Regions from separate parts of the Paracoccus sp. KR1-242 genome, predicted to be linked through region 2. Evidence: riboswitches for the same ligand, from Rfam matches in the RefSeq annotation. Region 2 holds a riboswitch; each other region holds the start of a gene.
What was found. A riboswitch is a leader RNA that binds a small molecule or an ion and turns the genes downstream of it on or off. The one in region 2 is predicted to bind cobalamin.
Positions count from the first base shown of each region.

Region 1: it holds a riboswitch for cobalamin, as region 2 does, so the genes downstream of both, ACO2Q4_RS01945 (TonB-dependent receptor plug domain-containing protein) here and ACO2Q4_RS18265 (DUF1636 domain-containing protein) in region 2, are expected to answer to the same signal.
Region 3: it holds a riboswitch for cobalamin, as region 2 does, so the genes downstream of both, ACO2Q4_RS15130 (energy-coupling factor ABC transporter permease) here and ACO2Q4_RS18265 (DUF1636 domain-containing protein) in region 2, are expected to answer to the same signal.

Region 1 is NZ_JBMSED010000001.1:395,299-405,666, reverse strand. Features, by position in the region: gene ACO2Q4_RS01980 (cation diffusion facilitator family transporter) at 1-427, shown strand, start outside; gene ACO2Q4_RS01975 (sensor histidine kinase) at 535-2,385, shown strand; gene ACO2Q4_RS01970 (sigma-54-dependent transcriptional regulator) at 2,382-3,734, shown strand; gene ACO2Q4_RS01965 (tripartite tricarboxylate transporter substrate-binding protein) at 3,929-4,903, shown strand; gene ACO2Q4_RS01960 (tripartite tricarboxylate transporter TctB family protein) at 4,962-5,423, shown strand; gene ACO2Q4_RS01955 (tripartite tricarboxylate transporter permease) at 5,434-6,942, shown strand; gene ACO2Q4_RS01950 (Bug family tripartite tricarboxylate transporter substrate binding protein) at 6,972-7,934, shown strand; cobalamin riboswitch at 8,063-8,263, shown strand; gene ACO2Q4_RS01945 (TonB-dependent receptor plug domain-containing protein) at 8,395-10,266, shown strand; gene ACO2Q4_RS01940 (ABC transporter substrate-binding protein) at 10,260-10,368, shown strand, end outside.
Region 2 is NZ_JBMSED010000012.1:148,580-158,947, reverse strand. Features, by position in the region: partial or broken gene ACO2Q4_RS18280 (precorrin-3B synthase) at 1-289, opposite strand, end outside; gene cobN (cobaltochelatase subunit CobN) at 286-3,480, opposite strand; gene cobW (cobalamin biosynthesis protein CobW) at 3,484-4,518, opposite strand; gene ACO2Q4_RS18265 (DUF1636 domain-containing protein) at 4,522-4,875, opposite strand; cobalamin riboswitch at 4,964-5,163, opposite strand; gene cobO (cob(I)yrinic acid a,c-diamide adenosyltransferase) at 5,201-5,812, shown strand; gene ACO2Q4_RS18255 (hypothetical protein) at 5,819-6,226, opposite strand; partial or broken gene ACO2Q4_RS18250 (endonuclease/exonuclease/phosphatase family protein) at 6,228-6,707, opposite strand; gene leuD (3-isopropylmalate dehydratase small subunit) at 6,869-7,474, opposite strand; gene ACO2Q4_RS18240 (hypothetical protein) at 7,562-8,176, shown strand; gene leuC (3-isopropylmalate dehydratase large subunit) at 8,157-9,575, opposite strand; gene ACO2Q4_RS18230 (hypothetical protein) at 9,889-10,122, shown strand; gene rsfS (ribosome silencing factor) at 10,198-10,368, shown strand, end outside.
Region 3 is NZ_JBMSED010000009.1:220,107-230,474, forward strand. Features, by position in the region: gene ACO2Q4_RS15100 (mandelate racemase/muconate lactonizing enzyme family protein) at 1-1,051, opposite strand, end outside; gene kdgD (5-dehydro-4-deoxyglucarate dehydratase) at 1,051-1,968, opposite strand; gene kduD (2-dehydro-3-deoxy-D-gluconate 5-dehydrogenase KduD) at 2,054-2,794, opposite strand; gene kduI (5-dehydro-4-deoxy-D-glucuronate isomerase) at 2,791-3,615, opposite strand; gene ACO2Q4_RS15120 (NAD-dependent epimerase/dehydratase family protein) at 3,757-4,569, shown strand; gene ACO2Q4_RS15125 (FadR/GntR family transcriptional regulator) at 4,650-5,381, shown strand; gene ACO2Q4_RS15130 (energy-coupling factor ABC transporter permease) at 5,406-6,104, opposite strand; cobalamin riboswitch at 6,138-6,332, opposite strand; gene ACO2Q4_RS15135 (zinc-dependent alcohol dehydrogenase) at 6,499-7,443, shown strand; gene ACO2Q4_RS15140 (6-pyruvoyl trahydropterin synthase family protein) at 7,460-7,855, shown strand; gene ACO2Q4_RS15145 (class I SAM-dependent methyltransferase) at 7,857-8,624, shown strand; gene ACO2Q4_RS15150 (RibD family protein) at 8,641-9,474, shown strand; gene ACO2Q4_RS15155 (MFS transporter) at 9,633-10,368, opposite strand, start outside.

The DNA of each region.
Region 1 (10,368 bases), on a different contig from region 2:
TTCGTCGGGCGGCGTGGTCGTCGGGGTCGCGCTGGCGGTGCTGACGGGCTGGTCGGTGCTTGATCCCGCGCTGGCGGCGCTGGTCGCACTGAACATCCTTTGGTCGGGCTGGCGGGTCATGGCCTCGTCCCTGTCCGGCCTGATGGACGAAGCCGTGTCCGAAGAAACGCTTGATACGATCCGCAGCACCATCTCGGACCACGCGACCGGCGCGATCGAGGCGCATGACCTGCGGACCCGCCATGCCGGGCCGAAGACCTTCATCGACTTTCACCTGGTGGTCGAGGGACAGACCACGGTCGAGCAGGCGCATGACATCTGCGACCGCGTCGAACAGGCGCTTCGCGCGCATCTGCCGGGGGCGCAGATCACGATTCACGTGGAACCGGAACACAAGGCCAAACACTCGGGCGTGCTGGTGATCTGACGGCGATATTGCACGGCGCGAGCCTTGCTGTCACATTCCACACAGGGATGTGAGGAAGCCGCAATGAACGTGATCCGGGGGTCGGTCCGACCCCTGCCCGCCTGCCGATGCGCCTGACGCTGCCCCGGTCCCGTCAGGGCAAGGGCAATCGTATCCTGCCCTCCGCCGCCATCGCCGCGCTGCTGGCATTGATCCTGTGGCTTGGCGGACAGCTTGCCCTTCAGCAGTCGCTGGCCGCTGGCCAAAGCCGCGCTGCGAATGCGCTGCGCCTGACCGTGAACGCGCTGCAGGCCGATCTTTCGCGATACGAGGTCGTGCCGCAACTGGTGGGCGATCTGGACCTGATCCAGAAACTTGCCGCCTCGCCCAACGATCCGGCGCTGCGCCGGCAGACAAACCTGTGGCTGGCCGAGCAGAACGCCACCGTCGAGGCCTCGGACATCTACCTGATCCTGCCAAACGGAGAGACGATCGCCCATTCGACCTATCGGGGTCCGCAAAGTTTCATCGGCCAGAATTTCAGCTATCGCCCCTATTTCATCGACGCGATGGCCGGGCACCCGGCGCGGTTCTATGGGGTCGGGACGACGTCGGGGGTCAGGGGCTATTACTTCTCGGCTCCGGTCAGGAACGATGCAGGCCGGATCATGGCCGTCGTCGCGGTCAAGATCGGCGTCGACCGGATCGAACGGTCCTGGCAAGGCGGCGAATTTCGCGTGCTGGTCACCGACCCGGACGGCACCGTCTTCCTGTCCTCACAGCCCGGCTGGCTTTACCACAGCCTTCTTCCCCTGACTCCCGAACGCACCGCCCGCAGCGCCGCCGTCCGCCGCTATGCCGAGACGCCGGTGACGGAATTCGCGCTGGAGCGGCTGGTCCTGCATGGGGTTCCGTTGTTGCGGCTTCCCGACGGCGCGGGTCGCAGGGAATATGTCGTCGCCTCGGACCAGATGCCCGAGGCGGGATGGACCGTACATGTGCTGCTGGACAGCGCGAACCTGCGGGCCGAGGCACGTTTTGCCGTGCTTGGCCTTGTGCTGCTGCTATCTGCCGCCGGCTTCGGCGCGCTGATGTGGCGCCAGCGTCGTGCCCAGACCGCCGAGAGGCTGGCGATGGAGCGTTTCGCCCATGCCGAGCTTGAGCGCCGCGTGATCGAACGCACGGCCGCGCTGGCCCGTGCCAACACCCAGCTGGAGCAGGAGATCGCCGAGCGTCGCGCGACCGAGGCCGAGTTGCGGGCGGCTCAGGCCAGCCTTGTCCAGGTCGGAAAGCTGGCGGCGCTGGGGCAGATGTCCGCCTCGCTCTCGCATGAAATCAACCAGCCGTTGGCCGCGGCGCGGAACTATGCCGACAGCGCCGCCATCCTGATCGAGCGCGGCGATTATGCGCGGGCGCGGGACAATATCGGCCAGATCCTGTCGCTGGTCGACCGGATGGCGGCCATCGGCAAGCATCTGCGGCAGGCGGCGCGCAAGCCCGACGACGTGCTGGGGGCGGTGTCGCTGCACGCGCTGCTGGATGAAACCCGCACCATCGTCGCCGCCCGATTGGCGGCAAGCGGCGCCACGCTTGAAATTGATGTGCCCCCCGACCTTCCGGCCCTGCGCGCCGGTCCGACGCGATTGCAGCAGGTGCTGGTCAACCTGGTCTCGAACGCCGCCGACGCGGCCGAGACCGCGACCGACCGGCGCATCACCCTGTCGGGCCGGCTCGAAGGCGAGGTGATCGCCATTCGCGTCCGAGATCGCGGTTCGGGCATTCCCGATGCGATTGCCGGGCGGATCTTCGACCCCTTCTTCACGACCAAGGGAGTCGGCGCGGGACTGGGGCTGGGGCTGTCGATCACAGCCAATATCGTGCGCGACTTCGGCGGAGAGATTTCCTGCCGGAACGCCCGACCGGGTGCCGAGTTCTGCGTCCGGTTGCATGTCGCCACCTCTTCCGGGGTCGCGGCATGAGCGGGCTGGCGCGGGTTCTTCTGGTCGATGACGACCCGCAGATGCGCAGCTCAACCACGCAGGCGCTGGAACTGGCGGGCTTCGATGTCGAGCCGCTGGGATCGGGGGACGAGGCGCTGGCCTTGGCGGGGCCGGGATTTTCCGGCGTCGTCGTCAGCGACATCCGGATGCCCGGCATGGATGGCATGACGCTGCTTGGTCGGTTGCACGAGGTCGATCCCGAAATTCCGGTCATCCTTGTCACCGGCCATGCCGAGGTGCCCCTTGCGGTCGAAGCGATCCGGGGCGGCGCCTATGACTTCATCGAAAAGCCCTTTGTCGTGCAGGACCTGGCAACGGTCATCCGTCGTGCTGCCGAACATCGCGGCCTCGTGCTGGAGAACCGCCGCCTGCGCGCCGTCGCCGGCAAGCGCGACGACGTCGAGGCCCGCCTGCCCGGTCGCACCCAGGTCATGGTCGATCTGCGATACCGACTGCGCGCCATCGGCGCTTCGGACGCGGATACGCTGATCATCGGCCCGACCGGCGCGGGCAAAGAGGTGGTGGCGCGCGCATTGCACGACATCTCGGCCCGTGCCGGGCGGCCCTTCATCGCCATCAACTGCGCCGCCCTGCCCGAAGCGCTGATCGAATCCGAGCTGTTCGGTCACGAGGCCGGGGCCTTTCCCGGCGCATTGCGCCCGCGCTATGGCAAGTTCGAACATGCCCGCGGCGGCACGGTCCTGCTGGACGAGATCGGCTCGATGCCGCCCGAGTTGCAGGCAAAGCTGCTGCGCGTCCTGCAGGAGCGCGTCATCACCCGCCTTGGCTCGAACGACCCGGTGCCGCTGGATGTCCGCTTCATTGCAATCAGCAAGACCGACCTGACCGGGGCCGTCGCACGCGGCGAATTCCGCGAGGATCTGTTCTGGCGGCTGAATGTCGCGGTGCTGCATGTCCCCCCGCTTGCGGCACGACGCGAGGACATCCCCTTGCTGTTCCTGCAACTGGTCAGGGAATCTGCCGCCCGGCACAACATCCCCGAGAGAGAGACCCCGGCCGCCTTCCTGTCCGGTCTTGCGGCACGGGACTGGCCGGGAAACGTGCGCGAGCTGCGCAATCTGGCCGAGCGGTTCGTGCTGGGGCTGGAGGGGGCAGAGCTTGGCCCAGATCCGGGTGCGAAGCTGTCCGACCGTGTCGCCAGTTTCGAACGCAGCCTGATCGCCGGCGCCATTGCCGCACATGGCGGCAGGCTGCGCCCGGTCTATGAAACGCTCGGGATTTCCCGCAAGACGCTTTACGAGAAGATGCAGAAATACGCGCTGGACCGGCGTCTGATCCTTGACCCCGGAGACGACGGGCCGGGTTGACCCGATGATGGGTGGATATCCACCCCTCTCAATCCCGTGATGTCACCTTTTTCACCCATTCCATATGCACCGCCCGCCAATTCCGGCCGGTGACCGTGCTTTGCATTTGGCGATGCACCCGCGTCGCCCCCAGTCTGGCCCAAGCGGCGGCACGATGAGGAGACCGCCGAACCTGCATTCCTTGGGAGGGGAAGATGGCAATCTCGAAACTTCTCGGCGCGATCTGCGCCGTGACCATGTTGACCGCGCCGGCTTTCGCCGAGGGCTATCCCGACCGCCAGATCACCATGGTCGTGCCGTTTTCGGCCGGCGGTCCCACCGATACCGTCGCCCGGCTGGTGGCCGAGCGCATGTCGGCAGACCTTGGCCAACAGATCGTCGTGGAAAACGTCGGCGGCGCTGGCGGCACGCTGGGCGCGGGCCAGGTCGCCAAGGCTGAACCCGACGGCTATACGATCCTGCTGCACCATATCGGCATGGCGACTTCGGCCACGCTGTATCGCAACCTCGCCTATGACACGCTGAACGCCTTTGAATATGTGGGCCTCGTGACCGAGGTGCCGATGGTCGTCGTCGCGCGCAAGGATCTTGAGCCGACCGATTTCAAGGGCTTCATGGATTACGTCAAGGCCAATGGCGACAAGCTGACGCTGGCGAATGCCGGGATCGGGGCGGCCTCGCACCTGTGCGGTATGCTGCTGATGCAGGCGCTGGACACGCCGCTGGTCACCGTTCCCTACAAGGGGACCGGCCCGGCGATGACCGACCTTCTGGGCGGTCAGGTCGATATCATGTGCGACCAGACGACCAACACCACCCAGCAGATTCAGGGAGGCACGATCAAGGCTTATGCCGTCACTACGCCCGAACGGCTGCCGCTGTTCCCCGACCTGCCCACGGCCAAGGAATCGGGGCTTGAGAATCTTCAGGTCGGCATCTGGCATGGCATCTATACCCCCAAGGGCACCCCGGCCGAGGTGAATGAGCGCCTGTCGAAGTCGCTGCAGACCGCGCTGGCGGATGAAGGCGTCGTCAAGGCCATGGCCGATCTCGGGACCGCGCCTTCGCCTGCCGAGGATGCGACCCCCGCCGCGCTGAAAGCGAAACTCGAATCCGAGATTGCACGCTGGAAACCGGTGATCGACGCCGCCGGCGTCTATGCCGACTAGCCCTTTCGGTCCCGCCGCGCCCGGCGCGGCGGGAAACCGCATTGAACAGGGGGGAAACATGTCCACCAAACCCAAGGATTCCACGGATATCGCGACCGGCCTTCTGCTGATGGCCGCCGCGGCCTTTTTCGGCTGGCAGACTACCGGGCTGGAGATCGGGACGTCGCTGCGCATGGGGCCCGGCTACTTCCCGATGGTCCTGTCGGGGTTGCTGTTCCTGCTGGGCCTGCTGATCCTGCTGAAAGCATTCGGCCGCGCGGACGAGCCTTTTGGCAGGGTCGCCTGGCGCGGCCTGATGTTCATCCTGCCCGCGCCGGTCTTCTTCGGACTGACGGTGCGCGGACTGGGCTTCGTTCCGGCGCTGTTCCTGACGACACTGATCGCCGCGCAGGCCTCGGTTCGGATGCGACCGCTTTACGCGCTGGTGCTGGCGCTGGCGGTCACGGTGCTGTCGACGCTGATCTTCAGCTATGGGCTGGGCCTGCCCTTCCGCCGCTTCGGCCCTTGGCTTCAGTTCTGAGGAGGGCGGCATGGATCTTCTCAGCAACCTTGCCCTTGGCTTTTCGGTCGCCTCGTCTCTGGCGAACCTGGCCTTCTGCCTGATCGGGGTCATCCTTGGCACACTGATCGGCGTGCTTCCGGGGATCGGCGCGACGGCCACCATCGCCATGCTTCTGCCGATCACGTTCCAGCTTGAACCGGTCAGTTCGCTGATCATGCTCGCCGGGATCTATTATGGCGCGCAATACGGCGGCTCGACCACTGCGATCCTGATCAACATGCCGGGCGAAAGTTCGTCCGCCGTGACGGCGATCGACGGCTATCAGATGGCTCGGAAAGGCCGCGCCGGAACTGCGCTTGCGACGGCCGCAATCGGGTCGTTCTTTGCCGGCACGGTCGCGACTTTCCTTGTCGCGATCTTTGCACCACCCCTGACCACCATCGCGCTGAAATTCGGCGCGGCCGAGTATTTCAGCCTGATGGTGATGGGTCTGGTGATGTCGGTGGCCCTTGCCCATGGCTCGGTCCTCAAGGCGCTGGCCATGGTCGTGCTTGGCCTGCTGCTGGGCCTTGTGGGAACCGACATCTATACCGGCGCGCCGCGCTTCACGCTGGGCATCACCCAATATGCCGACGGGCTGAATTTCGTGGCCCTGGCCGTCGGCGTCTTCGGCATCGCCGAGATCCTGCGCAATCTTGAAGATGAGCATGATCGAGAAGTGATGACCAAAAACATCAACCGTCTGTTCCCGACGCGCGACGAGCTGCGCGAGATGATCGGCCCGATCCTGCGCGGCACCGCCGTTGGCTCGGTCCTGGGCATCCTGCCCGGCGGGGGCGCGATCCTGGCCAGCTTTGCCAGCTATACCGTGGAAAAGAAGCTGTCCAAGCACCCCGAGGAATTCGGCAAGGGCGCCCTTGCTGGCGTCGCGGGACCGGAAAGCGCGAACAATGCCGGCGCGCAGACCAGCTTCATTCCGCTGCTGACGCTGGGCATTCCCGCAAACCCGGTCATGGCGCTGATGATCGGCGCGATGATCATCCAGGGCATCGTGCCGGGTCCGAACGTCGTCAGCGAACAGCCTGCGTTGTTCTGGGGCATCATCGCCAGCATGTGGATCGGGAACCTGATGCTGGTCATCCTGAACCTGCCGCTGATCGGGCTGTGGGTCAAACTGCTGACGGTGCCCTATTACGTGCTGTTCCCGATCATCATGGCGATGTGTTCGATCGGGGTCTATTCGGTCGCCTCGAACACCTATGACCTTTACGCCGTCGCGTTCTTCGGGCTGCTCGGCTATGCGATGACCAAGCTGCGCTGCGAACCCGCGCCGCTGCTTCTGGGTTTCGTCCTTGGCCCCCTGCTGGAAGAGAACCTGCGCCGGGCCATGATCCTGTCACGGGGCGATCCAACCACCTTCATCACCCGTCCGATCAGCGCCACGCTGCTTCTGATGGCCGCCGCGATCCTGGTGCTGGTCTTCCTGCCCCAGATCCGCAAGCGCCGGGACGAGGTCTTTACCGAAAGCGACGCCTGAGGTCGCGATAGAATGGGAGGAGAAACATGATGCTGAAAATCACCCGGCGCCTTCTTCTGGGCGCCGCAATGGCCGCAGGGCTGGCCGGGGCCGCGGCCGCCGCGTTCCCCGACCGCCCGATCACGCTGGTGATCCCCTTCGCGGCCGGCGGCTCGACCGACGTGGTCGGGCGCATCGTCGCCGACCGGATGGGGCAGGCCCTTGGCCAGCAGGTGGTGGTCCAGAACGTGGGCGGCGCAGGCGGCAGTCTGGGCGCGCAGCAGGTCGCCAAGGCCGATCCCGACGGCTACACGATCCTGATGGGCACGGTCGCGACCCATGCGTTGAACCCGCTGATCCTGAAGCAGAAGCCCTATGACCCGGTCACGGATTTCGCGCCGATCTCGCTTCTGGTGCTGGTCCCGAACGTGCTGGCGGTGAACCCGGAATTGCCGGTCAAGACCGTGCAGGAGCTGATCGACCTGGCGAAAAAAGACCCGCTGGCCTATGCCTCGTCGGGGAACGGGACACCGCTGCACCTGTCGGGCGAGTTGTTCAAGTCGATGGCTGGCGTCGATATCACGCATATCCCCTATAAGGGCTCGGGTCCGGCGCTGACTGATGTTCTGGGCAACCAGGTGCCGATCATCTTCGACAATCTGCCGTCTTCCTCGGGCCATATCACCAGTGGCAAGCTGCGGGCGCTGGGGGTGACGACCAAGGAACGCGTGCCCTCGTTCCCGGATATCCCGGCCATTGCCGAAACGCTGCCGGGATATGAAACCTACAGCTGGAACGCGCTTTTCGCGCCCACCGGAACCCCGCCCGAGGCCATTGCCGCGTTGAACAAGGCCGCGCTGGAGGCCATGGCCGACCCGGCGGTCGTGGCCCGCATGGGCGAATTCTCGGCCAGCATCGTCGCCTCCAGCCCCGAGGAACTGGCCGAGCACGTCAAGGCCGAGATGGCGAAATGGGAGCCGGTCGTGAAGGCCGCGAATGTCAGCCTGGACTGAAGCGCCACATCCCGAAACCACGGCCCGGAGATCCTCTCTCCGGGCCGTTTTCGTTTGCGGACGCGCGATACGGCCGGTGCCGCCAAAGCCGTGCCGCAAGTCTGCTTGACAGAGCCCGCAATCCTGCGCCAACACAGGAACGCTTCGGTTTCCGGCGGTACTGCCGTCGGATCAAAAGGGAATGCGGTGCGCCGAAAGGCCATGCCGCGGCTGCCCCCGCAACTGTAGGCGGTGAGCGAAGGCCGACGACGCCACTGGGAAACACCCGGGAAGGCCGGCCCGAGCAGCGATCCGCAAGCCAGGAGACCTGCCGCAGCACTCACCCATTTCCGGCGCGGGGCGCGCCGTGAAAGCGGCCATTCCGCAGAGGTGAAGATCACCGGCCTGTGGCAGGGACCCCGGTTCCCGTCGCGGGCAATCCGCAGCGGCAGGCTCCGGCCTGCACAGGAAAGGCCAAGGCATGAAGTTGCGCCATCTGTTTTCCACCGCCGTCACCGCCACTCTTCTGCCCGCCGTCGCCCCCGCGCAGGATGTGGTGACGCTGGACCCGGTCATCCTGTCGGCCGGCTTCGCGCCGATCGCCGGGGACGCCTATGGCCGCGCGTTCACCGTCATCACCTCGGACGAGATGGAGGCGCGGGGCATCGCCACGATCCAGGATGCCCTGCGCGCGGTGCCGGGCGTTTCGGTTTCAAGCACCGGATCGACCCATACCCAGGTCCGCATCCGCGGCGGCGAAGCAGATCACACCCTGATCCTGATCGACGGGATCGAGGCCACGGGCGGAGCGGATGAGTACATCCTGAGCGGTTTGGAAACCGCCAATGTCGAGCGGATCGAGGTCCTGCGCGGCCCGCAATCAGTCTATTATGGATCGAACGCCTCGGCTGGCGTGATCAACATCATCACCCGAAAGGGCGGCGAGGGGCTGTCCTATGGCGGCGCGGTCGAGGTTGGAAACGGTGCCTCTGCCTCGGCCTATGCCAGCCGGAACGGATCTCGCGGCGGGCTGGCGGTGAATCTGTCCGCGAAGGACGACCACGGGTTCGACCAGTCGGGCGATGGCGGCGAAAAGGACGGGCTGACCCGCAAGACGATCGGCCTGTCCGGCTGGTTCCAGGCGACCGACGACCTGCGGCTGGGTGCCACACTGCGGCGGGCGACCGAAACCTATGACTATGATGCCGAAAATTACAGCGCCACCACCGCCGACGAATATGTCGTCGACGATCCCGGCCTGTTTGGCGACCGGGACGAATTCCAGGGCGCGACCTGGGCCGAACTGTCGATGCTGGACGGACGGCTGACGCAGCGCCTGGAATATCAGGACAGCATCTTCAAGCAGAGCCTGCAGGGCGAAAACGAGACACGGGGCGAAACCCGCAAGCTGAAGTACCGGCTGAGTTTCGGGTTGGACGGCCTTGCCGTCGACGAAGCCCACCACCTTCTGAACGTCATGGTCGAGGGGCAAAAGGACGAGGCCTCGACCGCGCCGGATTTCGACCGCGAGATGACCTCGCTGGCCGTCGAGTACCGGGCGTTCCTTGACAATGGCATCGATCTGCAGGCCGGGATCCGTCATGACGACAACAGGGTCTTCGACGACTTCACCAGCTGGAACATCGGCCTGTCCTGGCAGATTCCAGACCGCCCATTCCGGCTTCATGCCTCGGCCGGGGCGGGGATGGTCAATCCCTCGTTCTTCGAGCTTTACGCCAATGACGCCTACAGCGTCGGCAATCCCTTTCTCGCCCCCGAGAAGAACCGCGGCTTCGACCTTGGGATCGAGGCCGAACTGCCCAATGGATTGGGCAGCATCGACGTGACCTATTTCAACGAGCGGCTTGAGGACGAGATCACCTATGTCTACGGCGCCGCCCCGGATGGCCGGGCCAGCTATGTGAACCAGTCGGGAGAAAGCCCGCGCCAAGGGATCGAGGCCAGCGCCCGGATCAAACCCACCGCGAACCTGGACCTTGCGCTGAGCTATACCTATCTGGACGCAAAGAATCCCGACGGCTCGATCGAAATCCGGCGTCCGCGCAATGAATTCGGACTGTCCGCCACGCTTGCTGTGCTGGAAGGCCGCGGCCAGGTCACCGCCGATTTCCGCCACGTCTCGGGCAATTTCGACACGCGCTTCTTCGGCGACTATGCGACGGCCGAACTGCCGGCCTATAACCTTGTGAACCTGTCGGCGGGCTATGACCTGACCGAACGGGTGCGGGTGACAGGGCGGGTCGTGAACCTTTTCGACAGCGAGTATTCGGACGTCTGGGGCTTTGCCTCGCAGGGTCGTACGCTTTATGCGGGGCTGCAGGCCCGATGGTAAGGTCCGGGCTTCTGGCACTGGCGCTGGCGCTGCCTTGCGCCGTTCCCGCGCGGGCCGATGTCCCACAACGGGTCGTGTCGATGAACCTGTGCACCGATCAGC
Region 2 (10,368 bases):
TCACGTTCCGCCGCGCCTCGGCCCGCGGCGAGGCGTCAAGCAGATCCATCCCCGCCAGCACGTCCAGCGCTGCCCGGTGGCCCGGTTCGTCCAGCCCGCGAAGCTGCAGGTTCGCGCGCGAGGTCAAGTCGATCAGCCCGTTGCCGTGGCGCTGCGACAGTTCCGCCAGCGCCGCAATCTGGCCGACCTCCAGCCGTCCATTCCGGGGCCGGATGCGCAGGATCAATCCGTCGCCGGACCGCATGGGGCGAAGCGCGCCCGGACACCAGCCCTTGACCTGCGGCGTCATTCCTCACCCCCGGCATGGACCGAGTTCCGCCGCGTGACCCACAGCCCCGATGCCAGCAGGCGCGCGAACATGTCCCGCATCGCGGCAAGCGCGGCGGGGTTTTCGCGGGCCATGAAGGCCGCAACCTCGGGGCGTTCCAGCGTCGCGCGATGGTACAGATCGAACAGATGGCCGGGGACCACGCCCGCCAGATTGGCAAAGGCGGCCATGTGGTCCAGCGTCGCCGCAATCTCGGCCGCACCGCGAAAACCGTGGGCCATCATGCCGCCGGCCCAGTCCGGGTTCGCGGCGCGGGCGCGGGTGACGCGGGCGATCTCTTCGGACAGGGTGCGGGCGCGGGGTGCGTCGGGGCGGGTCGTGTCGAGATGGTAAAGCGCCGGTGCGGGCGCCCCCAGCCGCGCCATTGCCGCGGCAAAGCCCGCCTCATGCGCGGCATGGTCGGCGGCCAGCAGCAGGTCGGTTTCCGGCAGATCCTGCGCATGGACAAAGGCATCCGCCTGCGCCAGCCGCGCGCGGATCGCGTCGGGGGCGTGGCGGACCTGTCCGTCCGCACCGATCGCGTGCGCGGATGCGGCAAGCCAGGCCTCGCCCGCGGCGCGGCGGGCCTCGGGCGTGAAGGTTTCGGCCAGTGCACCGATGCCGACACCATATTGGCCGGGTCGGGGACCGAAGACGCGCGGCGCGATGGATCGATAGGGGTTGTCCTCGGGCAGCTCGTCCCGCGCGGCCAGCATCGCGGCCCCGGTCTGGAACATCTGGGCCAGACCCGGAAACACGTCACGAAACAGGCCCGAGACGCGCAGTGTCACGTCGATCCGGGGCCGGCCAAGCTCGGCCAGTGCCAACGCCTCGACCCCGGTCACGCGACCCGAGGTCGCATCCCAACGCGGCGCAAGTCCCGCCAGATGCAGCGCCATGGCGAAATCCTCGCCCGCGGTGCGCATCGTGGCGCTGCCCCACAGGTCGACGACCAGCCCTTGGGGCCAGTAGCCGTGATCCTGCAGGTGGCGGCGCAACAACTCTGCCGCCAGCTTCACACCCTGCGCATGGGCCGCGCGCGTGGGCACGGCGCGCGGATCGACGGCAAACATGTTGCGCCCGGTCGGCAGCACGTCCCTGCGCCCGCGCGCGGGCGAGCCCGACGGACCGGGTGCGACGCGCAGCCCCGCCATTGCGCGGGCCAGACCTTCGCGCTCCTCGGTCCCGCAATCCCCGCTGCCATAGACGTGCAGGCCATGGCCAAAGCGGCTGTCCTTGAGATCGCACAGGAAGCGGTCGATGCGGGGCACTGCCTCGGCGGCCGAGGCGTCGGCGGGCAGGCCAAGATCGGCTTCGATCCCGGCGGCACGGGCCTCGTCCCGGATCGCGCCGATCAGGCGGTCGCGCCGGCGCGGGTCCAGCCCGTCGGCGGTCGAATATTCGTCCAGCAGGCGTTCCAGCCCGGCAAGGGTTTCCGGCAGGCCGGAATCGACCAAAGGCGGGGGCAGGTGGCCCAGCGTGATCGCGCCAAGCCGACGCTTGGCCTGCGCCGCCTCGCCGGGGTCGTTGACGATGAAGGGATAGGTCACCGGCAGGTCGCCCAGCAGCGCCTCGGGCCAGCAATCGTCGGACAGGGCCACCGCCTTGCCGGGCAGCCATTCCAGCGTACCATGCGCGCCCATGTGGATGATGACCCGAACCTGCTGCCGTAGCCACAGGTGAAAGGCGACATAGCCATGGCGGGGCACGCGAATCAGGTCGTGATAGTCCTCGGACCGGGTGGCGACCTCGGCCCTTTCGGGTTGCAGCGCGACCAGCGCATCCCCGTGTCGGATCGCGGCAAAGCGGAAGACCCCGTCCTGCACCGCAGGGTCAGCCGCCGGATCGCCCCAGGTCTTTGCCAGATCGTCCTGCAGGCGGGGGGGAAGGGCTGCCAGCGTGGTGCAATAATCCGCAAGCGGCCAGTCCAGGCGTTCGCGCATCAGCCGCTGCCCAAGATCGTGATGTGGAATGCCCAGCATCGCGCCGCACGAGGCCAGCGCGTCCAGCCCGACGGCATGCGCCAGCTGATGGGGCTTTCCGGGATAGGTGGACAAGACCACCGCCCGTGCCGCCGCTTGTGCCACCGGCGCGCGCAGCCGGTGCCAGCCCGCGAACCTTGCCACCGCCGCCGCGATGCGCGCCGGATCGGCCCTGTGGATCTGGCGCGAGAATTGCAGGACCGGATCGCGCGGCTGGGTGGCCTTGAAGCTGACCACGCCCAGAAAGATCCGTCCGTCGATTTCGGGCAGGACGACATGCATGGCAAGATCGGCGGCGGACAGCCCGCGCTCTTCCCCAAGCCACAGATCGCGCGTCGAGGTGGCAAGCGCCACCTGAAATACCGGGAAATCCGCGCCGTCAAAGGGCGTCGCGCCAGCGTCGTCCCGTGCCGAAAACGCGGTCATGTTCACCACCGCGGCCAGTCCGGGCAGGTGCGGGGCAAGCCATTCCCCAAAACCGGGGGATTTCAGCGAGGGGGCAAAGACCCCGGTCGCGGCAAAGCCCGCTTGCCGCAGCGCCCGGATCAGGGCGTCGACCGGGTCAAGATCGGCGCTGGTCAGATAGCTGCGGTAGAAGCTGACAAGAACCGGGCGCGGCCCGACAAGTGGCGCGGCCAATATCCCGGCATCCGGATCATGGAAGCCAAAAGTCGGGACGGTGGGCGCATCCGCGACCTCTGGCCCGTCCAGTCCCGCGGATGCGGCCAACACGGCCAGCGCGCTGCGGGCCGCGTCAGCGCCGCCACTGTCGCAAAGCGCGGCCAGTCTGCGCAGCACCGGCACCGGCAGGGTCGAGAGGCGGTCGAGGGTGGCGTCCTCGTGCCCGTCGCCGGGCAGGATGGCCAGCGCGATGCCCCGCCGCCGGGCAAGATCCTGAAGGCTGGCGATGCCATAGGGCCAATACCCCTCGCCCCCGATCAGGCGGACCAGAACGGCGCGCGCGCCGGACAGGACCGTCTCGCAATACTGGTCGACCGACAGGGGGTGGCGCAGGGCCGAAAGATTGCACAGACGAAGCGAGGGCAGCCCGCCCCGATGCCAGCCTGCCGCGAAAGCACCAAGGTCGCTGTCCGAAAAGGACAGCACGACCATGTCGGCAGAGGTCTGGCCGGGGTCCGTCGGAACCTCGGTCTCCTCAAGCCCACGGCTTTCGCGGAAGACGACATGCATGGGTCAGGCCGTCAGGATGTGCCGGATCGCGGCTTCGTCGATGTCGTCATGTTCGGCAATGACGACAAGGCGCGACTGGCGCGGGCTGTCGCCCCAGGGGCGGTCGAACTGGTGGCGGACCCGCGCACCCACGGCCTGCACCAGCAGGCGCATGGGTTTGCCCGCGACGGCGACATGGCCTTTGACCCGCAGGATGTTCCGTTCACGCGCCAGCCGGGCGATCCGATCCGACAGGTCGGCGGGATCGGCGATCTCGGGCAGGTCGATCACGACGGAATCGAAATCGTCATGCTCGTGGTCATCCGCGCCGTCATGGTGGCTGGGGCGGGCATACAGGTCATCTTCGGCGGCGGCCTTCAGGCCCAGGATCACGCGCGGATCGATCACACCCTCGGACAAGGACAGAATCGGCAGCTTGCGCGGCGCCTCGGCCTCGACCACGGCGCGGGCGGCGGCAAGGCCGGCCTCTCCCGCCAGATCGGCCTTGGTCAGCAGGACAAGATCGGCGCAGGCGATCTGGTCCTCGAATACCTCGGACAGCGGCGTTTCGTGGTCCAGGCTTTCATCCGCCTCGCGCTGGGCCTGCACTGCGTCCTCGTCCGGGGCAAAGCGGCCCGCGGCCACCGCCTCGGCATCGGCCAGGGTGATGACGCCGTCGACGGTGATGCGCGAACGGATGGCAGGCCAGTCGAAGGCCTTCAGCAAGGGCTTGGGCAGCGCCAGCCCCGAGGTCTCGATCAGGATGTGGTCCGGCTTCCGGGGCAGGGCCATCAGTGCTTCCAGCGTCGGGATGAAGTCGTCGGCGACGGTGCAGCAGATGCAGCCATTCGACAGCTCGACGATGTTCTCGACCGGGCAGCTTTCATCCGCGCAGGATTTCAGGATGTCGCCGTCGACGCCCACGGTGCCGAATTCGTTGACCAGAACGGCAAGCCGCTTGCCCTGCGGGTTCTGCATCAGGTGCCGGATCAGCGTGGTCTTGCCCGCGCCAAGGAAGCCTGTGATCACGGTGACGGGGGTCTTGGTCAGGTCGGTCATCTTTCACCCAATCGGAGGAATGCGCGCGATGCTGCGCTTGCGGAAAATCGCGACGCGGTCGCGCCATGGCACGATGCCGTCGGCGCTGGCGGCATAGGCGGCCGCGCCCTGAAGGATCTCGGGCACGTCCGCGATCTCCATCCGGCCATAGACATAGCTCCACCGGCCCGGCCCGCTGAGCGCGATGGCCGAGCCGCTGTTGCAGGCCGAGAGGCATTCGACGGGAATGATGCGGACGCCCGGAGGCGGGGCCACGCCGTCCAGCGCAGCATGCAGCCTTGCGCCCGCGACGGGCTGGCCATCCAGGACCGGCTGGCCGGCGCGGCAGGTGGTGCAGACAAGCAATGAAACGTCCATGCGCCCTTCATTTCCATGTGGCGGGCGCGGTGCGGGTATGCGGGCACGGGATTCGTGCCACGAACCCAAGCAGGAACACCCCGTCCGCCGGTCAAACAAGGCGCAGGCAGGTCTCCCGGCTTGCGGATTCAGGCTTTCGCCAACGGTCGGCCCACCTTCCCGGCCGAAGCCAGTGGCATAGGGCGACCTTTCCGGTCACGGTCGCGGGGGCGGCTGCTTTCCAGGCCAAGGCCTGTCGCATTCCCTCTTAGCCTGCCATAAGGCAGGACCAGCGCAGGCAAAGAAGTGCGCCGGGCGCCCGCACTTGTCAAGCAAGGGAGTCGCGATGTCAGCCGAAGGGAATACCCGCCATTCCGAGAAGATGGCCCGGATCAAGGCCGCCCGAGACCGGATGATGCAGGACAAGACCGGCGAAAAGGGGCTGGTCATCGTTCATACCGGCAAGGGCAAGGGCAAGTCGTCCTCGGGTTTCGGGATGATCCTGCGATGCATCGCCCATGACATGCCCTGCGCGGTAGTGCAGTTCATCAAGGGCGCATGGGACACGGGCGAGCGGCGGTTGCTGACCGGGCATTTCGGCGATCTGTGCCAGTTTCACGCGATGGGCGAGGGCTTCACCTGGGAAACCCAGGATCGCGACCGCGACATTGCTGCGGCGCGCGCGGGCTGGGACAAGGCGCAAGAGCTGATCCGCGACCCCCGCATCCGCATGGTCCTGCTGGACGAGATCAACATCGCGCTCCGCTATGGCTATCTGCAGGTGGGGGAGGTGCTGGATTTCCTGCAACGTGAGAAGCCGCCGATGACCCATGTCGTGCTGACCGGGCGCAATGCCGATCCGGCCCTGATCGAGGCCGCCGATCTCGTGACCGAGATGGAGGCGGTAAAGCATCCCTTCCGCGCGGGCATCAAGGCGCAGCCGGGGGTCGAGTTCTAGGTCAGCTCACCGCTCGGCGGGCGGCCAGTCGATATCGACCCAGACCAGCCGATGGCTGGAGGCCGCCAGCGCCACCTGCGCCAGTTCGCCCGTCGCGGGCCAGAAGACGCCCGAGCCAAGCACCTTCAGGCCCTTTTGCGGCAGGACGTAATCGACGCGCAGGTTTCCGGGCGGCTTGTCGTCGGGCCAGTCGCCGGTATCCAACGCTGGGTCGCCCTTTTGCGCCGCGTTCACGCCCGCGCTGCCGGCGGCCCTGCCACCTTCGCTTGCGGGCAGGGAATCGGTCACGCGCGCCATCATCCGGGCCAGCGCATCGGGGCGCCCCTCGCTGTCGGCAGCGTCGATGTTCAGCTTGCCCCGCCAGCACGAAGGGCGCGCCGGGCAGCCGGTCCAGCCAGAAGGCCAACTCGTCATGGTTGCGCCTGCCGTTGCGATCCTCGGGCCCGTCGAAAACCGGGGGCGAGGCCGCCATGGCCAGCAGGTGCAGCGGCTTTCCCGCGACGGTCAGCGTCGCGTCCCAATGTGCGACTGAGGACAGGCGCTGCACGGCCGCCACCTCGGGCGCGGCCGGGGGCATCAGATTGCCGGGCAGATCGCGCCACAGGAACGCCGAGTGGTCAAGGACCGGGCCGATCGGGTGACGCGACAGTATCGCCATGCCGCCCTGCCCGGAAAAGCGGCCAAAGCCCTGCCGGTCATTGGCGGTCCCGGCCCTGCCGTTTCCATCCAGATCCAGCCCGCTGGGCATGCCCGCGTTGGGACGGGCCGAGAAACTGTGCGGATAATCCGCGCCAGCCGCCGACAACCGGGCGCGGAAGGCGGCCAAGGCCAGCCCGTCCAGATCCCAGTCGAAACCTGTCAGCAGCAGGATATCGGGTCGGGTTTCAGCGATCACCCGGACGACCGCGTCGATCTGGGCGTCCGTGCGGCCAAGATCGCGCAAAAGAAGCCCCGGCCCGTCTCGCGACAGGTCGGGGCTGAACGTGGCGATCCGCAGGGGCGCGGCCGCGGTGGCGGAACCCAGGGCGGCCAGAAGGACCGCCCCGGCAAGCGCCCTTAGACCCAAGGGCGGCTCTGGGCCATCTGGGTCTCGAAGCTGTCGATCGAGCCGGATTTCTCCATCGTCAGGCCGATGTCATCCAGCCCTTCCAGCATGCAATGCTTGCGGAAGGCGTCGACCTCGAACGCGAAGCTTTGCCCGTCCGAGGTGGTGACGACCTGATTTTCCAGATCGACGGTCATGCGGGCATTCGCCCCCTTGCGGGCGTCCTCCATCAGCACGTCGACGACTTCCTTGGGCATGACGATCGGAAGGATGCCGTTCTTGAAGCAGTTGTTGAAGAAGATGTCCGCGAAGCTGGTCGAGATGACGCAGCGGATGCCGAAATCCATCAGCGCCCAGGGCGCATGTTCGCGCGACGACCCGCAGCCGAAATTGTCGCCCGCGACGATGATCTGCGACTGCCGATAGGCGGGCTGGTTCAGGACGAAATCCGGAACCTCATTGCCTTCGGAATCATAGCGCATCTCGTCGAACAGGTTCTTGCCCAGTCCCGAACGATGGATCGTTTTCAGGAACTGCTTGGGGATGATCATGTCGGTGTCGATATTGACCAGCGGCATCGGAGCGGCGATCCCGGTCAATGTGGTGAACTTGTCCATTTGCTTCCTCGCAGAATTGACTGGCCGCGTGGGTGGCCGTTAGCTTTTTGGCGACGGCAGTTTGCCACCGTCCGTGAGGTATGTTCGATGTTTGGTTTCCCCGGCCTGTCCGGCCTGAGCGATTGCATCTTTGGCGACTGGAGGCCGCAGATCGGGGATCCCGAGATCACCGGCTGGCTGACGGTGGTCTCGTATGTGATATGCCTTGTGCTGGCGATCATGGTCCTGCGCCGCCAGCCGCAGGGTGCGGCGCGCGGCTTGTGGGGCACGATCGCGGCGATCATGGCGTTCCTGGCCATCAACAAGCAGCTTGACCTGCAAACCGCGCTGACCGCGACGGGGCGCTGTCTGGCACATGTGCAGGGCTGGTATGACCAGCGCTGGCTGGTACAGATCGCCTTCATCGCGGTGCTGGTTCTGATCGTGCTGGTCGCCCTGCTGGTTGCCCTGCGCTCGCTTTCCGGTCAGTTGCACGCAAACGGCCTGGCCCTGCTGGGCCTTGCCGTGCTTTGCGGCTTCGTTCTGGTGCGGGCGGTGGGGTTCCATCATGTCGACCGTCTCATCAGCATGGATTTCGCGAACATCCGTTTCAACTTCTGGTTCGAGAATGCCGGGCTGGTGCTGATTGCAGTGAACGCCGTGCTTCTGCTGCGGCGGGGCAGGGTGCCCCGCCGCGCCGAAGTCAGACGGTCTCGGCCATGAATTCGCGCACGTCGGTCAGGTGGCCCTTGATGCCCGCTGCTGCCGCCATCATCGGCGACATCAGGTGCGTGCGTCCGCCACGGCCCATCCGCCCTTCGAAGTTGCGGTTCGAGGTCGCGGCGCAGCGTTCGCCCGGGGCAAGCTGGTCGGGGTTCATGCCCAGACACATCGAGCAACCGGCAAGGCGCCATTCGAAGCCGGCATCGGTGAAGATCTTGTCCAGACCCTCTTCCTCGGCCTGAAGCCGAACCAGACCCGAGCCGGGCACGACCATGCCGCGCACGCCCTCGGCCAGATGCTGGCCCTTGAGGATGCCGGCGGCGGCGCGCAGATCCTCGATCCGGCCGTTGGTGCAGGACCCGATGAAGACCGCGTCGATCTTGATCTCGTTCAGCGGGGTGCCGGGCTGCAGACCCATATAGTCAAGGCTGCGGCGCGCGGCCTCGACCTTGCCACCCTCGAAGTCTTCGGCGGCGGGAACCTTGTCGGTGATCGCCAGCACGTCCTCGGGCGAGGTACCCCAGGTCACGACGGGGGCGATATCTTCGCCGCGGATGGTCACGACCTTGTCGAAATGCGCGCCTTCGTCGGTGTAGAGCGTCCTCCACCAGTTCAGCGCGGCTTCCCAGGCAGCGCCTTTCGGGGCGTGCGGGCGGCCGTTCACATAGGCGAAGGTCTTTTCGTCCGGGGCGATCAGACCGGCGCGTGCGCCGCCTTCGATCGCCATGTTGCAGACAGTCATGCGACCTTCCATCGACAGCTCGCGGATCGCTTCGCCGCAATATTCGATGACATAGCCGGTGCCGCCGGCGGTGCCGGTCTTGCCGATGACGGCCAGGGTGATGTCCTTGGCGGTCACACCCGGCAGCAGTTTGCCGGTGATCTCGACCTTCATGTTCTTGGACTTCTTCTGGATCAGCGTCTGGGTGGCCAGGACGTGTTCCACCTCGGACGTGCCGATGCCGTGGGCAAGCGAGCCGAAGGCGCCATGCGTCGCGGTGTGGCTGTCGCCGCAGACGACGGTCATGCCGGGCAGGGTCCAGCCCTGTTCCGGGCCGACGATATGGACGATGCCCTGGCGGACATCCGACATCGGGTAATAGTTCAGCCCGAATTCACGCGCGTTCTTGTCCAGTTCGGCGACCTGGATGCGGCCCTCGGGGTTTTCGATCCCGTTCACCCGGTCGGCGGTGGTCGGAACGTTGTGGTCCGGCACGGCGATGGTCTGGTCGGGGCGGCGCACCTTGCGGCCGGCCATGCGCAGGCCTTCGAATGCCTGGGGCGAGGTCACTTCGTGGACCAGGTGACGGTCGATATAAAGGATGCAGGTCCCGTCATCGGAACGGTCGACCACATGCGCGTCGAAGATCTTGTCGTAGAGGGTGCGCGGTGCGCCCATATTGGTGTTGCCGGTCATGGCTTTCTCTTTCCGAAAGAGTAGCTGGGAAAACGCGAAAATTGGCGCCGCGATACGCGGCAGGGCGCTGGCACGCGCCGTCGACCGTCAAAGTCGTGCAGTGACGGACAGGCTTTCGCCGTAAAACCGCCCCGGCAGGCGGGCGCGGTCATGGATGTCGAAATAGACGAATCCTCGCATGGCGGCAGTATTACGATGAATTGACGGGCCAGGCAATATCGACACACGCGCCTGTCAATTCCCCTTCGTGTCATCTGCGTTATCATCCCGGCCCAGTCGGATGGAGGGCCAGGACATGACGATTCGCATCCTGCTGCGGGTGGTTCCGTTGGTGATTGCGGCGCTTTTTGCGCTTGATGCGCTGGTCCGTGATGGGGCAAGCGACCGCCGGGACGAGATGACGCGGCTTCAAACGAACCAGCTTGCCTGGGTCCAGTCCGGGCTCAACTGCCCGGAGAGGCAGGAAAATCCGCGGGATTTCGCCTGTCCCGCGGCGTCATCGTCAACAAAAACCGGCCCGGAACATTGAGCGGACGGCGATTCATGCTACATTGATGGAACCCAGTGCCGGGGTTTTTCGGCTCGATGACCGGAGGATGAACCCCTGTCCAATACCGCTTCGCCGGCCCCTTCGCCGGCTGCGTCCACCGCGGAGTCCGAGCTGAGCAGCGATCAGCTACTGGACCGCATTCTCACCTCGCTTGATGACGACAAGGCCGAAGAGGTCGTGACCATCGACCTGCGCGGTCGTTCTGCCATGGCCGATCACATGGTG
Region 3 (10,368 bases), on a different contig from region 2:
CCTTCACCGCCTCGATCGGGGTCTTCAGCACGGCTTGGCGGAAGGGGTTGTGGGTGCGGTCGAACTCCATGATCGGCTCGACCGGGTTCACACGCACGGGGTCCGGCACCTGGGCCGCCATGAATTGCAGCGCCGCGGCGATATGAACGCCCGTGCCCCAGACATGGGGAACGATGCGGACGCCGTGCAGGCTGGCCAGAGCCGCGATCTTCATCGCCTCGGACAGGCCGCCGCAACCGGCGATGTCGGGTTGCAGGATGTCGACCGCGCGGGACTGGATCGCGGGCCACATGCCCCAGCGGGTATGCCAGGTTTCCCCCCCGGCGACCGGGATCGGCTGGCCCGCGCGCACCTCGGCATAGGCGGAAAGCTGTTCGGGAACCACCGGCTCCTCGAACCAGTCGATGTCGTATTCGGCGGCGGCACGGCCGACGCGGATCGCCTCAGACACGGTATAGCCGTGGTTCGCATCGATCATCAGCCGCATGTCGGGGCCAATGGCCTCGCGCACGGCGCGGATCACGCGCAGATCCTCGGCAGGGTCGAAGCCGATCTTGATCTTGCATGCGTGGAAGCCTTCGGCCCGGCGCTGCGCCATCTCGGTCGCATTGTCCTCGACACGGTCGACGCCGTCGCGCTTGAAGCTGCCGGTGGCATAGGCGCGCACGCTGTCGCGCCAACGCCCGCCCAGCAGGGTCGAGACCGGCACGCCCAGCGCCTTGCCCTTGATATCCCACAGCGCCATGTCCAGACCGGACAGCGCCGTGATGGTCAGGCCACGCTGCCCTTGATCGCGCAGCGCATTGTAAAGCGTGGCCCAATGCCGCTCGGTCGCCAGCGGGTCCTGGCCGATCAGCCAGGGCGCATAGGCGGCGACCACCGCGGCATTCGGGCGTGCGGGGCCAAGGCATTCGCCCCAGCCCACTGTGCCGTCATCGCATTCCACCTCGACCAGGACATGCGCCCGGCGGTCGAACCGCATGGACGCGCTTTCGAACGGCACGTCCAGACGATGCTCCAGCAGGTGGGTGCGGATGCCGGCGATCTTCATCAGGCGGCGGCCTTGCGCTGATAGGGCGCGATCAGCGCAGCCATCATGTCGATCTCGGCCGGGGTCAGGTCGGTCAGCGGCGAACGCACCGGACCCGCGTCAAAGCCCTGCAGACGCACGCCCGCCTTGATCGCCGATACCGCATAGCCCTTTTGACGGTTGCGGATCGCCATGAAGGGATAGAAGAACTCGTTCAGGATGCGCTCGCAATTCGCGCGGTCGCCACCCCGAAGCGAGCGGTAGAATTCGTTTGCCAGCGCCGGAACGAAGTTGAACACCGCCGAGGAATAGGTGGTGAAACCCGCGCCCAGATAGGCTTCGGCAAACAGCTCCGCCGTGGGCATGCCGCCCAGATACATCAGCCGCTCGCCCATCTTGGCGGTGACCTGGCGGACAAGACCGATGTCGCCGGTGCCGTCCTTGAAGCCGATCAGGTTCGGGCATTCGTCGCAAAGGCGCGCCAGCGTGTCGGGCTGCAGCACCGCGTTGTCGCGGTTATAGACCATGACCCCGAAGCCGACCGATTGGCAGACTTTCTTCACATGGGCGTAGAGCCCCTCTTGCGGCGCGTCGATCAGGTAGTGCGGCAGCAGCAGGATGCCGTCCGCGCCCGCCTTTTCGACCGAGCGGGCAATCTCGACCGCCATTTCGGTGCCGTAACCGCAGCCCGAGACGATGGCCGTCTTGCCGGCGACTTCCTTGGCGGCGGCGACGATTTCGGGGATTTCCGACGGGGCCAGCGAGAAGAACTCGCCCGTGCCGCCCGCCGCGAACAGGACCGGAGCGTCATAGCCAGCAAGCCATTCGACATGCGCGCGATAGCTGTCGCCGGCGAATTTTCCCTGGGCGTCAAAATGGGTCACGGGGAAGGACAGCAGGCCAGAGCCAAGCGCGGATTTCAGCTGTTCGGGCGTCATGGGGAATCCTCTTCTGATGCTGCCGGACGATTACACGAGTCGTCCGGCCTGTGTCAACAACTTATCATACAACTTGTGTGATGACCTATCGAGCGAGCCAGCCGCCGTCGACATTCAGCACCGCGCCATGAACATATGCGGCGGCGGGAGAGCACAGATAGACCGCGGTACCGGCGATATCCTCGGGATGACCCCAGCGCCCGGCCGGGATGCGCTCGAGGATCGAGCGGCTGCGATCGGGATCGTTGCGCAGCGCCTCGGTATTGTTGGTCTCGATATAGCCCGGCGCGATCGCGTTGACGTTGACGCCCTTGGCGGCCCATTCATTCGCCATCAGCTTCGTCAGCCCCGCGACACCATGCTTGCTGGCGGTATACGACGGCACGCGAATGCCGCCTTGGAAGCTCAGCAGCGAGGCGATGTTGACAATGCTGCCCGGCTTGCCCTGCCCGATCAGCTCTTTGGCAAAGGCCTGACAGGTAAAGAAGACCGCCTTGAGGTTGACGTCCATCACGTCGTCCCAATCGGCCTCGCCGAACTCGACCGCATCGGCGCGACGGATGATCCCGGCATTGTTGATCAGGACATCGTAGCCCTGCCCCGCGAAGATGTCCTTCGCGGCCAGCGGATCGGCAAAATCGATCAGCAACTCGCTGCCCTTGCCCCCTGCCGCAGCGATCTGCGACAGGGTTTCTTCGGTGCTGCGACGCGCGGCACAGACAACCTCGGCCCCGGCCTGCGCCAGACCCACGGCAATCGCCTGGCCCAGCCCGGTATTGGCACCGGTCACCAGCGCCTTGCGACCTTCCAGCGAGAACGGATTCAACGCAGATCCTCCGGCTGGATGAAGTCCATGTCGGTGTAATCGACGTTGTCTCCCGCCATCGCCCAGATGAAGGTATAAGAGCCGATGCCCGCGCCCGAGTGGATCGACCAGGGCGGAGAAATCGCACCTTCTTCATTGCCGATGAACAGGTGACGCGTTTCCTGCGGCTCGCCCATCAGATGCAGGACACGCGATTGCGGCTCCATGCCGAAATACAGATAGGCTTCCATCCGGCGGTCGTGGATGTGGCTGGGAATGGTGTTCCATACAGAACCATCCTCAAGCCGGGTATAGCCCAGCACAAGCTGGCAGCTTTCCATGACCAGCGGGTGGATGAACTGGTTGATCGTGCGCTTGTTCGAGGTCTCGCTTGCCCCCAGCTTCACCTGCTTGCTGTCGGCAAGGCGGACCAGCTTGTTGGGATAGGTGTGATGCGCAGGGCAGGATGTGATATAGAACCGCCCCTGCCCCGAGAACGTCACCGCGCCCGCGCCCATGCCCAGGTAAAGCACGTCGCCACGTTCCAGCGTCCAGCTTTCGCCGCCCGCGGCAACCGTGCCCGTATCGCCAACGTTGACGATGCCCATTTCGCGACGGTCAAGGAAGTTGGGCGTCTTGGTCTCGTCCACCTGATCCAGCACGAGGCTGCCGCCCGCGGGCACCGCTGCCCCCATCACGAAGCGGTCGTAATGGGTATAGATCAGCCGGATCTCGCCATCGCGGAACATGTCCGACGCCAGGAAATGGCGGCGCAGGGCATTGGTATCCATGCCCTTGGCCTGTTCGGGATGGACAGCGTGACGGGTCTCGACGGTCAGCATCGAATCCTCCTGTAGGAGTTACATCATATAGGTTGACACTTGTTGTATTATATGTTGACTGCGTCAAGGTCCATCGGTCGATGAGAAGCGGCATCCCGCCCCCACCGCCGCGGGACCAGGGACACCAGGCAGGGGGCCTACATGGTCAAGCGACTTCTCATCACCGGCGCAGCGGGCACCTTGGGCCGCGCGCTGACACCGCAATTGCGTGAATTCGCGGAAGTCCTGCGGCTGTCGGACATTACCCCCGTCCCTGACACCCTGCCCGGCGACGAAGTCGTGCAATGCGACCTTGGCGATGCTGCCGCAGTCGATGCACTGGTCAAGGATTGCGACGCGATCCTGCATCTGGGTGGGATCTCGGTCGAGACGCCCTTTGCCCCGATCCTTCAGGCCAACATCATCGGGCTTTACAACCTTTACGAAGCTGCCCGCGCGCATGGTCAGCCGCGCATCCTGTTCGCCAGCTCGAACCACACCATCGGCTTCTATCCGCAGACGGAGCGGCTGACCGCGGATGTCCCCTTCCGACCGGACGGGCTTTACGGCGTCTCCAAGGTCTTCGGAGAGGCGATCGCCCGCATGTATTTCGAGAAGTTCGGCCAGGAAACCGCGCTGGTCAGGATCGGATCCTGCACGGCCGAGCCTGAAAACCACCGAATGCTGGCCAGCTGGTTCTCGCGCGGGGATTTCCTGTCGCTGATCCGCGCGGTCTTTACCGTGCCAAACCTCGGGTGCCCGGTGATCTGGGGCGCCTCCGCCAATGACGCAAGCTGGTGGGACAACAGCCACCTGGACTGGCTGGGCTGGACCCCCAAGGACAATGCCGAGGAATACCGCGCCCGCATCGACGCCAGCACGCCACGCCCGCCGGCCGATGCACCGCTGATGAAATACCAGGGCGGCGTCTTCACGCAGTTCCCGATCTACAAGGAAGACGAACCGCGCGGCTGACCCGGCCCCTCGGGGCTTCAATCGGGGGCGGCGGGGGATTATCCGGTGCCAGACATGGTGGACAAGGAATGGGCCCAAGGATGAAAACCGAAGACGGCGTCACGCCCCCCGGCGCAACGCTGGTGGTCACGGTGCGCGACGAATTGCGCCGCCAGATCCAGTCGGGCGTTTACAAGGCGGGCGACCGCCTGCCTTCGGAATCCCGGCTGACGCAGGATTTCGGCGTCAGCCGCACGGTCATCCGTGAAGCCGTCGCCGCCCTGCGGGCCGATGGCATTGTCGAGCCGAAGCAGGGCGCGGGCGTCTTTGTCCTGGCCGCGGCGGAAACCACGCCCCAGTTCCGCGACATCGATACCGACCGCGTCTCGTCGATCATCGAGATCCTGGAACTGCGCACCGCACTGGAAGGCGACGCGGCCGCTCTTGCCGCGCAGCGCCGCTCTCCCGCGCAAGAGGAAGACATCATCGAGGCGTTTCAGCGCCTGACCACGCTTGCCCGCGAAGACAAGCCTACCGCCGATGCCGATTTCGCCTTTCACCTGGCGATCGCACAGGCGGCCAACAATCCCCGATTCAGCGAGATGCTCAGCCTGATCGGCATCGCCATAATCCCGCGCCGGATGCTGCACCGCGATGGCGACATCTCGACCCCGCCGGATTACACGCGCGTGTTGGAGCAGGAACACGGTGCGATCCTGTCGGCCATCCAGAATGCCGACCCGGACGAGGCACGCCGCGCCATGCGGACCCATCTGAAGAACAGCCAGACCCGATACCGCGAACAGCTTCGGCTGGCGCGTGGGCAGGGCTGAACCGCCCCGCCCTTTGCCCGTCGATCAGGCGGGATGGTGCAGCCTTGGGGTGACGAACAGCGCAGGGCCCGCGCCCCGTGCGATCCCTGCTGGCCCTTTCAGCGCCTTGGCGACAGCCAGCACAGCAAGATCGGCCAGCGGCTCGACCACGACCACCAGCATATAGGCCGCGCCAAAGCTGGCGATCGCCGCCAGGTTCCCGGCCCCCGCCCCTGCGCCATAGACGGCCCAGAAGGCGACCCACAGCACGACACCCCCCTGATAGGCAGTGGATAGCGCCAGGGCCTGCCGATACTTCAGATCGACATAGGCCGTTCCCGGCGCGACGATGCGCGCGGCCAGCGCCCGCACCGCGAACAGCGGGAACATCAGCGTTGTCACGTTCATCCCGTATTGCGGCAAGTCGAAGGGAGCGAAGAACATCCCCTGGATCAGCAGCCCCAGCGCCAGCCCGATGGCTGCGGGCGCCGCGCCGAACAGCAGGAAGATCGTCGATCCAAGGATCAGGTGCACCTCGGACACTCCGACCGGGTGATGCGGCAGCACCTCGAAAAAGACGAAGACGGCGGCGGTGGCCAGCGTTGAGCGCAGCGCAAGTGAGGCTGCCCCCTCGGCCCGCAGCGATGCGGCGGCCAGTTTCAGCGTATAGGCCCCAGCCGCTGCGGCTGTGGCGTAGCTCAGGATGATCTTGGCCCCTGAGACGAGGCCCGGTTCGATATGCATGGTCGTTTCTCCTTACCGTCATCCCCGACGGCGGTTGCGATGTGGCGCGAGGTCGGTCTCCTGACTCGCGGGTCGCAGCCTTGCCTCGCCTTCCCATGACCGCAGGTCACAGTGGCAGTTCAGGTTCGGCTCGCCGCTCACAGTCGCGGGGGCGGTTGGATTCGGGATATCCCGTCCTGTTCCCATGTCGTCCGCATTGCGGTCGACACCTCGTGCCCGGCCAACATTCCGGCATGATTTGGCCGGGTCAACCGCAAACCGGATGCCCTGCCCGATTCGGGGGAACAAATCGGGCCAAACCGACGTTTGATGGGGCCAATCTCCATTCCGGTCCGGATGACATGTCCCCTTCCCGCCGCTTCTTCCCGCCTTTCGCATCGCAGGTCCCGCGGGGATGACGGCCTTGGCCCTATGGTGGAGCGCGCCGGGTGAAGCCCGGATCCAGCCCGCCGCCTTGGGCCACGGCGTTCTTGTCGAGACCGCTTTTTCCGGCATCAGTCGTGGGACCGAGCGGCTGATCTCTCAGGGTCGGGTGCCCCCCGACGAGGCCTGGCGGATGCGCGCGCCATTTCAGGAAGGCGATTTCCCCTTTCCAGTGAAATACGGCTATGCCGCCGTCGGGCAAGCGACCGAGGGCGCCATGGCGGGGCGTTCTGTGTTCGCGCTTTTTCCCCATCAGGACCGGTTTCGTCTGCCCGAAGCGCAGCTTCTTCCCCTGCCGGATGCCGTGCCGCCGGGCCGCGCAGTGCTGGCGGCGAACATGGAAACCGCACTGAACGTATTGTGGGACAGCGGGGCTGCGGCGGGGGACAGGATTGCAATTTTCGGCGCAGGCCTTGTCGGGCTGTTGATCGGCGCACTCGCCACCCGGCTCCCGGGGGCAGAGGTCGTGATGATCGACCCCCTGCCCGCACGGCGTCCCTTGGCCGAGGCTCTGGGCTGCACCTTTTGCGCACCCAGCAATGCGCCTCAGGACCAGGATGTCGCGATCAACTGCAGCGCCTCGGCCGAAGGACTGGTGGGGGCGCTGGCCGTGGCGGGCATGGATGCCACCGTGGTCGAGGCAAGTTGGCACGGCGACCGGCCGGTTGCCCTGCCGCTGGGCGCGACATTCCACAGCCGTCGGCTGCGCCTTGTCAGCTCGCAGGTCGGCGGCCTGCCCCCGGCCCGCGCCCCGCGCTGGAGCCACGGGCGTCGGTTGGCCAAGGCCATCTCGCTGCTGGACGATCCCCGGCTTGACCTGCTGATTTCGGGCGAGACCCCTTTTCGGCAGATGCCGCAGGCCTTTCCGGCCATCCTCGCCGATCCCGACACGCTTTGCCATCGCATCCGGTACTGACCGGGAAAGGAGCCGCATGTTCGCCGTCGAAGTCCGCGACCACATCATGATCGCCCATTCGCTGCCTCACCCGGCCTTCGGTCCGGCGCAGGCAATGCATGGAGCGACCTATACCGTCGACGTGGCCTTCTGCGCCGAGACGTTGGACGAAACCGGGGTCGTGGTCGATATCGGTCTTGCCAGTCAGGCGCTGGCCGGGGCGCTGGCCACGCTGCGCTACAAGAACCTTGACGAAGTGCCGGAATTTCAGGGGAAATTCACCACGACCGAGTTCCTATGCCAGATCGTCTTCGACCGGATAGCGACCTCTGTCCGGGCCGGAGAGCTGGGTGACCAGGGTCGCATCGCGCGCCTGCGGGTGACGCTGCAGGAAAGCCATCTCGCCTCGGCCTGGTATGAGGGTGCGATCTGACATGGCATTTCCCGCGACATGGCTTGACCTGCGCGAACCGGCCGACCGGCAGGCCCGCGACGGCGCGCTGCTGCGAAAGGCCGCCACTGCCGCCGGGCCATGCCCGCTGATCGTGGATCTGGGCTGCGGCACAGGGGCGACGATGCGCGCCATGTCGGGGCTTTTGCCGGGCGGCGCGCACTGGCGCATGGTGGACAGCGACCCCGACCTGCTTGCCCGAATTCCGGCCGGTGACGGCATCACCCTGCATCCGGGCGATCTGGGCGATCAGGCCCGCCTGCCGCTGGACGGCGCGACTATGGTGACGGCCTCGGCCCTGCTTGATCTTTGCCCGGCGGATTGGATCGCGGACCTGGCCGGGGAACTGGCGACGCGCTCGCTGCCCTTTTATGCCGCGCTGACCTTTGACGGCGCGATGGAGTGGCGCCCGGAACTGCCCGGGGACGCTGTCGTCACCGCCGCCTTCAACCGCCATCAGCAGGGTGACAAGGGGCTTGGCGCCGCCTCTGGACCCGAGGCTGCGGCACATGCGGTGGAACTGTTCGATGCGTCGGGCTTTGTGGTCCACAGCGCGCCCAGCGCCTGGCAGCTTGGCCCGGACCAGAGGGAATTGCAGGTCGAACTGCTGCAAGGCATTGCGACCGCCGCGGCCGAGGCCGGTTGCGAGGCAACCGAAACCTGGCTTCAATCGCGGATTGCGGCCATCGCCAAGGGTGCATGCCGGGTCGGCCATACCGACATGCTGGCCCTGCCGCCCCGCGCGGCATGACTGAAAAGGGGGGAACATGATGCAGCGCATCGAGGTCACGCCGCGGATCTGGCAACGGATCCTGAACCTTCGCTCGGCGCGAGGCAAAGAGGCACTGAACGGCCATCTGTCCGCGGAAGAGGAAGCGGCCTTGCAGTTGTACGGACCCCTTGCGCGCCGCGATGCCGGCCCGCTGACGCTGGCTCAGATCGGGCAATCGCTGGATGGTCGCATCGCCACCCCCTCGGGTGACGCGCGCGACGTGTCGGGACCGGACGGACTTTCGCATCTGCACAGGTTGCGGGCGCTGGTCGACGGGGTGGTGATCGGCGTCCGGACCGCGCTGCATGACGATCCCCGCCTGACCGTGCGCCATTGCGAAGGTGGCGACCCCGCCCGCATCGTCATCGACCCACAGGGCCGCCTGCCGGACGAGGCCATGCCGCTGCGTGGGGACGGGATCCGCCGCATCATCGTGCAGGGCGTCGACCGTCCCCGGCCCCGAGGGATCGAGGTGATCCGGCTGACGCCCAGCGGGGGCTGGATTTCTCCGGCCGCGATCATGACCGCCTTGCGGCGCGCCGGGCTTGGTACGCTGCTGGTCGAGGGCGGGGGGCGCACCATCGCCGGTTTCCTTGAAGCCGGGCTGATCGACCGGCTGCTGGTGACTGTCGCGCCGGTCATCATTGGGGCCGGTCCGCAGGGGCTGACTACGCGCGACCCGATCCAGACGCTTGCGCAGGCGATGCGGCCGGAAACGCGTGTCTATTCGCTTGGCAGCGACATTCTTTTCGATTGCAATCTGGGAAGGTCGCTGGGTCGAGAAAAGGCCGTGCCCCCGGCCCGACAGGACGCGGCGCTGCAGTCCTGAAGCGGCCCTGTCCTTCATCGGGACATCCCAGCCACGATAGGGTTCACCTGACAGGCCGAAACGCCTCGATCTGGTCCGGGTCGATTTCATAGGTCGGCGTGACCGTGACCCGACCACGGTCGCCGCTTTCGCCCAGCGCACGTCAGGCCCGGTAGCGGTCAGCCCATAGGCGGGATCAGGTCGCGCCCTTCGCCCTGGCCCAGCCGTGCGCACCGGGTCAGCGGGATCGCCATTACCGCGCCCCCGGCGGCCAGAACCAGCGCCAGCCGTGCCGAGGTCAATGAGGCGACCTGTCCCCAAAAGGTCGCGCCCGCCGCCATGCTGCCGTAAAAAACCATCAGCGCGACCGACAGGCCGCGCGCCCGGACCCAGTTCGCCAGTGCCATCTGGGCCGAGACATTCAGGCTGGTCAGCACCGTAATCCAGCCGAAGCCCGCCAGCAGTGCCGCTACAATCGCGGGCACGCTGCCCCAGGCCAGACCCATCAGAAGCATCGCGGTCGCGGCGACAATCGTGCCGCCCTCAGTCAGGCGGTTGATGCCGACCTTTTCGCGGATATACGGCAGCAGCAGCGCGCCAATCACCGCGCCCGCTCCGACCGCGCCCAGAAGCAGCCCGTAAAGGCTGGCGCTCCCGCCCGGCAGGCTGCGCGCGATCAGCGGCAGCAACGCCCAGTAAGCGCTGGCGAAGCTGAAGAAGCCAAAGGCCCGCAACAGGGTCGCCTTCAGCGCATCGTTATGCGCGGCATGGCGCAATCCGGTCAGGATCGATTCCGCGAAAGGCTCGGCCGGCAGGTGGTGCGGCGGCGCAGGCGCGGGCCGCCACATCATGAGCGCCGCGACGATCGCCATCGTGCCGATCGCGCTGGCGATAAACGGAGATGCCAGCCCGATC